Regions from separate parts of the Brevibacillus sp. B_LB10_24 genome, predicted to be linked through region 1. Evidence: riboswitches for the same ligand, from Rfam matches in the RefSeq annotation. Region 1 holds a riboswitch; the other holds the start of a gene.
What was found. A riboswitch is a leader RNA that binds a small molecule or an ion and turns the genes downstream of it on or off. The one in region 1 is predicted to bind glycine.

Region 1 (4,420 bases):
ATCTCTCCTCTTATCTCTTTGTTTCCTCACAACAAGAATTCACAAGATGTTACTGGTCCGTAAGGGAAGTTGCTTGGCGTCATCATTGTACAAAGAGCAAACGGCGAAGCACCAAGCCGTTTGCTTTTTTCTTGATGTTTGGTACCAAAAGCGATTACTGTTCCAACACCTTTTCAAGCTCGCCGCACCATTTACTCCAGCCATACTTAGCGCCTTCGAGTCCTTGAACGTTTGAGAAACCGGTTTGTTCGAGATGGAGGTTAACCTTTCCGTCCCCTAAATCCTGCAGCGTCCAGGTGACTGTGTGCTTCTCCTCTCCGCTGGCCCAAGTATAGGACAAACGGTTTGGTGCGTCCACGATAAGTACTTCTCCGTCAATAATTCCATTCCACCATTGGGTCGGTTGAGCGCGAAACTGAAAACGGTGTCCTACAACGGGCTTAAAATCATTATCCATTGCCTGACCGGTGTGGATGTCGACCACCCACCTGGCAAGCTTGCTTGAATCGGTTAAGGCGGACCAAAGCTTCTCGATTGATGTCGTATACTGAAAATCCAAGGTTAATGATAAACTCATTCTTCTTCCTCCTCTAATAGTTGGTTTAAGCGCAACATATTCGTACTCCAGAACTTGTTGTAGAAAGCCACCCAATCTTGAACTTCTCTGAGTGGAGAGGCGTTTAGCCTAAATCGCGTTTCTCTGCCGACTTTTCGGTCAAGTACCAGTCCGGCCTCTTTCAGGATTGTCAAATGCTTGGATACAGCTGTACGGCCCATTTGAAACTGTGACGTTAACTCATGAAGCGGTTTCTCCTCTGCCTCTGCTAACAGACGAATCAGTTGGCGCCTCGTTGGATCTGCAATCGCGTCAAACACATCCCGAAATTGTTTGTTTTCGCTCATGGCACCCCCCTCCAAAATATTATTTTCTGTAGGACAAACCTATTGGTAGTACGGGGGAACAGTTGAAGCTTATGCAGGTTCCAAACTTTCCAAATGACTAATTGCTAATTGGACACTATTTAGTGTCGATTTGATTATAGGCCACCATTTGGTGTCGTGTCAACAACATTTGCTGCGCTGGAAAAGTTGCCTGCGGCATCGCAAGGCGTTGGAAGTCTCTTCAAAGCTTGCAATCACTGATGATCAGCAGGAAATTATCAATAAGTTTCCCATTTTCTTCTGTTTCCGGACTCTTAAGCGAAAACGATCGTTTTGTTCCCGTAAACGATCACTTTGTCCTCTACATGCCATGAGATAGCTTGTGCCAAGACGTTTCGCTCTACGCGGCGCCCAGCCACCTTCAGATCGGATTCATTCAGGCGGTGATTGACTCTGATGACGTCCTGCTCAATAATCGGCCCCTCATCGAGATCATTGGTCACGTAGTGTGCGGTTGCGCCGATCAGTTTTACGCCGCGCATAAATGCCCGTTTGTAGGGATTGGCGCCAATGAACGCGGGAAGGAATGAGTGATGGATGTTAATGATTTGATTGGGGTAATGCGCGATGAAACGCGGAGAGAGTATTTGCATGTACCTTGCCAGCACGAGGAAGTCTGCCTTTCCCCGCAAAATCTCCAGGGCTGCCTGCTCCGCTTCTTCTTTGGTTTGCGTATTCGTCGGGATGTGGTAAAAAGGAATTCCGTAAGATTCCACGGTATCCTTTACATCGGGATGATTGCTGATAACCATGGGGATGTCGACGAGAATCTCTCTGGACTTCCAGCGCCATAAGAGTTCGACTAAACAATGGTCCATCTTGGATACAAAAATTGCCATCCGTTTGGTTTGACTCCCCTTGCTGAGGCGCCATTCCATCGGGTACTCCTGTGCCATGTTGGACAGATCCTGCTCCAATTGCGGGTAGGAAGCTTCAAGCGAATCCAAATCAAAGAGGATGCGCATAAAAAACATGCCGTCCCGAGGGTCTGTCGTATGCTGATCAAACTGTACGATATTTGCTTTGTAGCCAAATAACAGGTTGGATACGGCAGAGATGATCCCCAGACGCTCCGGGCAGGAGATCAACAGCACAGCTCTGTTTTCCTTTTTGGCCAAATCGTGATCCATTTCAATCCCTCCGTTTTTATTCCCCCATAATCAACAGGGAGTATGGATATTGAATATTCTTCCCCCTATCACGGGCGTCTTCTCATACGTAAAAAAAGACAGGGGAAAGAAAGATTACGATCATCTCCCTTTCCTCTGTCCTTTTACCTGAGAGTTTAATTCCGCCTTGTGGCGCAGAGTATTCCCCTTTGGTGGCTTTTCAGCGCTCTCCAGAGGTACGTCCAATCGCAGTATCTTTACCTGAGAGATTAATCCCAAAGGGTTTTTTGGGACTTGCTCCTTCGGTGCTAAACCAATCGTCTAGTCTCTCCTGCAATCTTCATCCGCAGCTATTGAAATGATAGGAACATTTTTTCCAGTAAAGCACGGGTACCATATTCTTGTCAATTCGAAAAAGAAACGGTATTCCGTCAATTCAACCTACTCTCATCTTTTATGTCTGGCGATGAAGTCACAAATCCGTCTTACCCCTTCCAACAGCTGCGATTCTTCTGTTGCAAGAGATATGCGGACCATTTTGCTGGTGAGCTCTCCAAAGGTGGTGCCCGGTGCTACCGCCACTTTTTCCTCTTTCAGCAAATCCAGCGCCAGCTCATCGGCTGTCCGATCCAGTTCCGACATATCAACCAGCATATAGAAAGCGCCGTCCGGTTTGAACGCTTTTACGTTTGCCTGTGTAAACAAATCGTATGCTTTGTCCCGTCTCTGTTTGTAGCTTTCCCTCATCTCCTCAACAAAGTCCTGCGGCCCGCGGATCGAAGCCTCGGCTGCTTTTTGCGAAATGGAGGAGGCGCAAGAGATCAAGGGCAGCAGCACTTTTCCCATTAGCGCGGTAATTTCCGGATTGGCCACGGCGTAGCCGATTCGCCAACCGGTCATCGCGTAGTTTTTCGACGCGCCAAATATGCTGATAACACGGCCATCGGTGTCAAACGCCTTTGGACTGATATGAGTACCATCGAAGACAATCCCGTCGTACACTTCGTCCGATATCACGTACAGATCGTGTTTGACGGCAAATGCCAGCAATTCCATGATCTGTTCCCGCGTCAGCACGGCTCCCGTCGGGTTCCCCGGGGTATTGATGAAAATCGCCTTGGTTTTCGGTGTAACCAGTCGTTCCAGCTCCTCCAGATCAGGGGCAAAACCGTTCTCCATCCGCAAATGATATCTTCTGGCTGCCGACCCTTGCGCGAGTGCCATCATTTCATAAGCCGGCCAGCCCGGATCGGGAATCAGGATTTCTTCATCAGCGTCGGCAATCGCCTGTAAACAGGCGGTCAAAGCCGTTACTGCACCGGTGGTGACCAGTACCTGTTCACTTGTGATCGTTAAGCCATAGCGGCGGGCAAGATGCTCACACAGTGCATCCCGCAGCGATGGAAAGCCGTACACCGAGGTGTAGCCAGTAAAACCTTCGTTCATGGCTGCAGTGGCTGCTTCCCGGATATGCAGCGGCGTATTGGCGTTAGGTTCACCCACTTCCAGATGAATGGCATCGGGAATCGCCGCGGATAGCTCCATGAGCTGGCGGATTCCTGAATGAGGCAGCCTGCTTCTCGTTTTGGACAATTCTTTCATACTCGTATCTCTCCTTCGCGTTTTGGATACACGATCTTAAAAGTACGTAGATGAGTCTTACCTATTTCTCTGTTTTTTAATATGATAAGGTTCATAGATACCGGTGTCTCCATCCAATTGGTTTGCATCTGGGAGCCAACCAAGCTTTATCAGAGAGTCGTCACATTTGCAGACCGCAAGACGAGGTGAAATACATGTTCCTATCCGACTGGAAGCCAAATCGCGCCGACCCGGTCCCTTTGTATAAGCAGATCACGCATTTCATCAAGCAAAAAATTAGCAATGGGGAGTGGCCGCTAGGGAGTAAAATTCCCACGGAGCGGATGTTAGCGCGAGAGTTCGGTGTCAATCGAAGCACGGTCGTAACTGCTTTTGCCGAATTGACTGCCGAGGGCCTGATCGAGGGGAGCAGCGGAAGCGGAACGAGAGTGGTAAACAATACGTGGTCGATCATGGCGGCCAACTCGGCGCCCGATTGGGATGCCTATACCAGATCCGGTGTCTACCGGCCCAGTCTGCCCACCGTTCAAGACATTAATCAATCGGAAAACAGTCCAACGATCATTCGTCTGGGCACAGCAGGTCCTCCCCCCGAACTTTTTCCGACTGACATGCTGCAATCCATCCTGCCCAAGCTGCCGGCCATGATGAAATCGCTGGATTACGAGGATCCCAAGGGACTGCTTTATCTGAGACAGCAGATAAGCGATTACGCGAGGAAAAGAGGAATCGTGGCCTCGCCATCCTCCATCCTGATCGTATCAGGA
Region 2 (4,420 bases), on a different contig from region 1:
GACCGTCAGATAGTCAGGGTGCGATTCACAGATATGGGAAGAAAAGGCTGCCAAATAGGTTTCGATAAATCTGCGCATCTGCTGCTGTTCCACGGAAGGCCCCTCCTTTGCGGTATCTGGGGTTATGAGAGTTTCTTGGCTTTGTCTGCCAGGGCGCTCTGCCGTATGGAATTGATTGCTTGGCCAATGTTGTCCAACTTTAACGCCATCTCTTTTTCTGACCCTGATTCCATGATGATATCGATAATGTTTTGCTCCAGGGAGGAGAGCAAGCCGAGCCGGTCGACGATTTCATCCAGTTCTCCGATCACCATCTCGAACAAGTCGATCTTTTCATAGAGCAGATGGAGGATGTGCTCCTCGATCGTTCCGGTGGTGGACAGGTTGTAAATGTGGACGTCACGCTTCTGGCCCAACCGGTGCACACGGCCGATTCGCTGCTCGATTCGCATCGGATTCCACGGCAGGTCGTAGTTGATCACCTGATTGCAAAACTGCAGGTTGATTCCCTCGCCGCCCGCTTCGGTAGCGACCAGCACCTGTGCGCGATTCTGGAACAGCTCGGTCATCCAGTCCTTCTTGCTGCGCTTGAAGCCGCCGCGGAAAGGAACCGAGGTGATGCCGTGCTCGCCGAGGTATTTTTGCAGGTAGTTTTGGGTCGCGCGGTACTCGGTGAAAATGATCACCTTGTCGTCTATCTGCTTTAGCAGCTCGACGGTTTTGGCTGCCTTGGAGTGGGTTTCGATCCGCTTGATCATCTCTACCAGTTCGAGGATCGCTGCCTGTTCCTTCGACCCTTCTGCCGTCCGCTGATGCATGTTGTACAGGGTCATAAACGCCGCCTCCCGGCTGGAGCAGACTTCCCGCTGCAGCGTGATCAGAGCAAGGGCGTTGATCCCGCCGATGTCGGCACGGTAGGTTTGGCGGACAAAATCAGTGACGCCTTGGTACAGCGCCCACTCCTCATTCGACAACTCAATCGGGATCGACTTCACCTGCCGTTCGGTAAATTCGATCCCGCCGTCGCTGCGCCGGTTGCGGATCATCACCTTGCCGATTTCCGTCTTCAACTGTTCATTGTTCTTTGCCTGCCGCTTCCCTTCCACATAATTCGTGGCAAATTCGTGAGAGGGACCCAGATGTCCCGGACGGAGCAGATTGATCAAGTTGTACAGCTCGTCCATTTCGTTCTGGATCGGGGTTGCCGTCAGCAGCAAACAGTATTTTTTCTTGATCTCTTTGGCAAATTGATAGTTGCGGGTGCGCTTGTTTTTTAATTTGTGGGCCTCATCGATCACCAGCATGTCGTACTCGATGTCAAGTACGTGACGGCGGTGCGGGTCGCGTTTGGCCGTGTCGATCGAACCGACCACCACGTCGTACTGGCGCCACATGTACTCTTTTTTCTGGGCGACGGCCGGGATGCCAAACTTTTGGTTCAATTCCTTCGTCCATTGAATGACGAGCGATGCCGGGACGAGGATGAGGATTTTTTTGGCCAATCCCCTCACCATGTATTCCTTCATGATCAGCCCGGCTTCAATCGTTTTGCCTAGCCCGACCTCATCGGCGAGAATGGCCCGGCCGCGCATTTCGTTCAGCACTTTTTCCGCCGTGCTGATCTGGTGGGGGTAGGGCTTCACATGGGGCAAGTATTTCAATGCTTGAAGCCGGTCAAATTCTTTGACCGCCAAGGCTTCTTCGGCTTCAAGAGCAAGTTGGAACAGTTCCCATTTGTGCCACGGACCGTCATTTTGCATCAGATCTTGCAAGGCGGGCAGCCAGGTGCGATCGAATGCGATGGGAATATTCGTCATTGTGATGACTCCTTTTGCTTCTGGCTTTTGATCATGAGTTTATCGCGGTTAAAACCAAACGTTTTTGATAACTATAAATAAAACGTTCAGTTTTTCTGCTGTTTTGCTGAATTGGTTATTCCCAAATACACCCTGGTCGTGGTAGGATACATATAGTATGGAATAAGCGAATAGCGATTATGTATGGCGGATGAGAGTAGTAGGGAGAGACTGCCGCAATTTGAGGCAGCGCCGAAGGAGCAAACCTTGTGCAGGTGAATCTCTCAGGCAAAAGAACCTCTGCTGGACGCATCTCTGGAGAGCGCTTCGGCTTGGGATAAGCGGAAGCCACCAAAGGGGAAACTTGTGTGCTTTGCGGCACGAGGTAACTCTCAGGTAAAAGGACAGAGAAGGAGAAGAAAGAGACGCGCAATCGCGTTCTTTCTTCTGCTTTTCTGTCTTTTTTCATGCCCAAAATCGAATGAGCTTGGGCCAAAGTGAAAGGCAGCAAGGAAGACGATGGAGGTGGAGGTAACATGGCAGAGTTAAAGCGCACCCCGCTGTATGACCTGTATGCCAGGTATGGCGGAAAAACAATCGACTTTGGCGGTTGGGAATTGCCGGTACAATTCTCCGGGATTTCCCAGGAGCACGAAGCTGTTCGGACGAAGGCCGGGTTGTTTGACGTCTCCCACATGGGGGAGGTAGAAGTAAAGGGGGAAGGAGCCCTTGACTTCCTGCAGCGGCTGACGACCAACGATGTCAGCAAATTGGAGGACGGACAGGCGCAGTACAGTGCGATGTGCTATCCGGACGGCGGGACGGTAGATGATCTGCTCGTCTACAAAATTGCCGACGATCACTATTTTCTGGTGATCAATGCGAGCAACATCGACAAGGATCTCGCCTGGATGCAGGAGCATAAGACCGCTGGTGTCTCCATTGCCAATCTTTCCGACGAAACGGCCTTGCTGGCGATCCAGGGACCGCTGGCGGAGAACATCCTGGGGAAGCTGACGGATTTCGATCTGTCGCAGATCAGACCTTTCCACTTTGAGCGAAATCTCGATCTTGCCGGCATTCCGGTGCTGATTTCCCGGACGGGTTACACAGGGGAAGACGGATTCGAACTCTACCTGGCCGCAGGCAAGGCAGCAGAGCTTTGGGAGGCACTGCTTCAGGCGGGCAAGGAAGACGGGCTTTTGCCGTGCGGCCTCGGCGCTCGCGACACGCTTCGGTTTGAAGCAAAGCTGCCGCTGTACGGCCAAGAGCTAAGCCGAGACATTACCCCGATCGAAGCGGGCATCGGTTTTGCCGTCAAGACGGATAAGGCTGTTCCCTTTATCGGCAGCGAGGCGCTCAAGGCGCAGAAGGAGGGCGGCGCACTGAGAAAGCTGGTTGGCATCGAGATGATCGATCGCGGCATACCGCGCTCCCACTACCCCGTATTTTCCGGCGGGGAACAGATTGGTGAAGTCACGACGGGTACACAGTCGCCCACTTTAAAGAAAAACGTCGGTCTGGCCCTGTTGAAACGGGAACACGCCGAGCTGGGCAGCCTTATTGAAGTAGAAATTCGCGGCAAGCGCCTGAAGGCCCAGGTTGTCGCCACGCCATTTTACAAGCGTCCGAAAAAATAGGACTTGAAGGAGGATTTCACTGTGCAATACCGTTATCTGCCCCAGACCGATCAAGATAAGCGCGAGATGCTGCAGGCGCTCGGCATCCAGTCGGTTGAAGAACTGTTTGCCGACATTCCCCGAGACATCCGGTTTAACCGCGAGCTTGACATTACGCCGGCGATGCCCGAGCCTGAGCTGGTCAAGTACATGAAGGGTCTGGCGGGAAAAAACGTGAATTTTGACACACATGTCAGCTTCCTGGGAGCGGGCGTGTATCAGCACTACATTCCCAGCGTGGTGAATCACGTCATCTCCCGTTCCGAGTTCTATACGGCTTATACACCCTACCAGCCGGAGATCAGCCAGGGCGAGCTGCAGGCGATTTTTGAGTTTCAGACGATGGTCTGCGAGCTGACCGGCATGGAAGTGGCCAACTCTTCGATGTATGACGGACCGACCGCCATGGCGGAAGCGTCGATGATGGCGGCAGGACACACCGGCAAAAAACGCGTCGTCGTATCCCGTGCAGTACATCCGGAAGCCCGTGACATTTTAAAAACCTATGCGTACGGACAAGGCGTCGAAGTAGAAGAGGTCGGCTACAATCGCGATGGCGTGACTGATCTGGAGGCGCTGACGCAGACAGTGGATGACACCGTGGGCGCTGTCGTCGTGCAATATCCCAACTTTTTTGGGAATATGGAAGACTTGGCCGAGATCGAAAAATGGGTTCACGGCAAAGGGGCGCTCTTGATCGTCAAGGCCAACCCGGTCGCTCTGGGCATCCTGGAAGCCCCGGGCAAACTGGGAGCGGACATCGTGGTCGGAGACATGCAGCCATTTGGCATTCACGCCGCGTTTGGCGGGCCGCACTGCGGTTACTTTGCCACCACCGCCAAGCTGATGCGAAAAATGCCCGGACGCATCGTCGGACAGACCAAGGACGAGGAAGGCAAGCGCGGCTTTGTCCTCACTCTGCAAGCGCGAGAACAGCACATTCGC

Region 2: linked by a shared signal. The riboswitch ahead of gcvT (glycine cleavage system aminomethyltransferase GcvT) and the one ahead of purU (formyltetrahydrofolate deformylase) in region 1 are both predicted to bind glycine.

What each region holds. Positions count from the first base shown of each region.
Region 1 is NZ_JBJQOQ010000011.1:113,129-117,548, reverse strand. Features, by position in the region: gene ACI7RC_RS12660 (SRPBCC family protein) at 155-577, opposite strand; gene ACI7RC_RS12655 (ArsR/SmtB family transcription factor) at 574-903, opposite strand; gene purU (formyltetrahydrofolate deformylase) at 1,197-2,072, opposite strand; glycine riboswitch at 2,198-2,290, opposite strand; glycine riboswitch at 2,291-2,395, opposite strand; gene ACI7RC_RS12645 (pyridoxal phosphate-dependent aminotransferase) at 2,499-3,653, opposite strand; gene pdxR (MocR-like pyridoxine biosynthesis transcription factor PdxR) at 3,848-4,420, shown strand, end outside.
Region 2 is NZ_JBJQOQ010000012.1:79,791-84,210, forward strand. Features, by position in the region: gene ACI7RC_RS13190 (YqhG family protein) at 1-93, opposite strand, end outside; gene ACI7RC_RS13195 (DEAD/DEAH box helicase) at 123-1,817, opposite strand; glycine riboswitch at 2,008-2,106, shown strand; glycine riboswitch at 2,107-2,214, shown strand; gene gcvT (glycine cleavage system aminomethyltransferase GcvT) at 2,333-3,436, shown strand; gene gcvPA (aminomethyl-transferring glycine dehydrogenase subunit GcvPA) at 3,503-4,420, shown strand, end outside.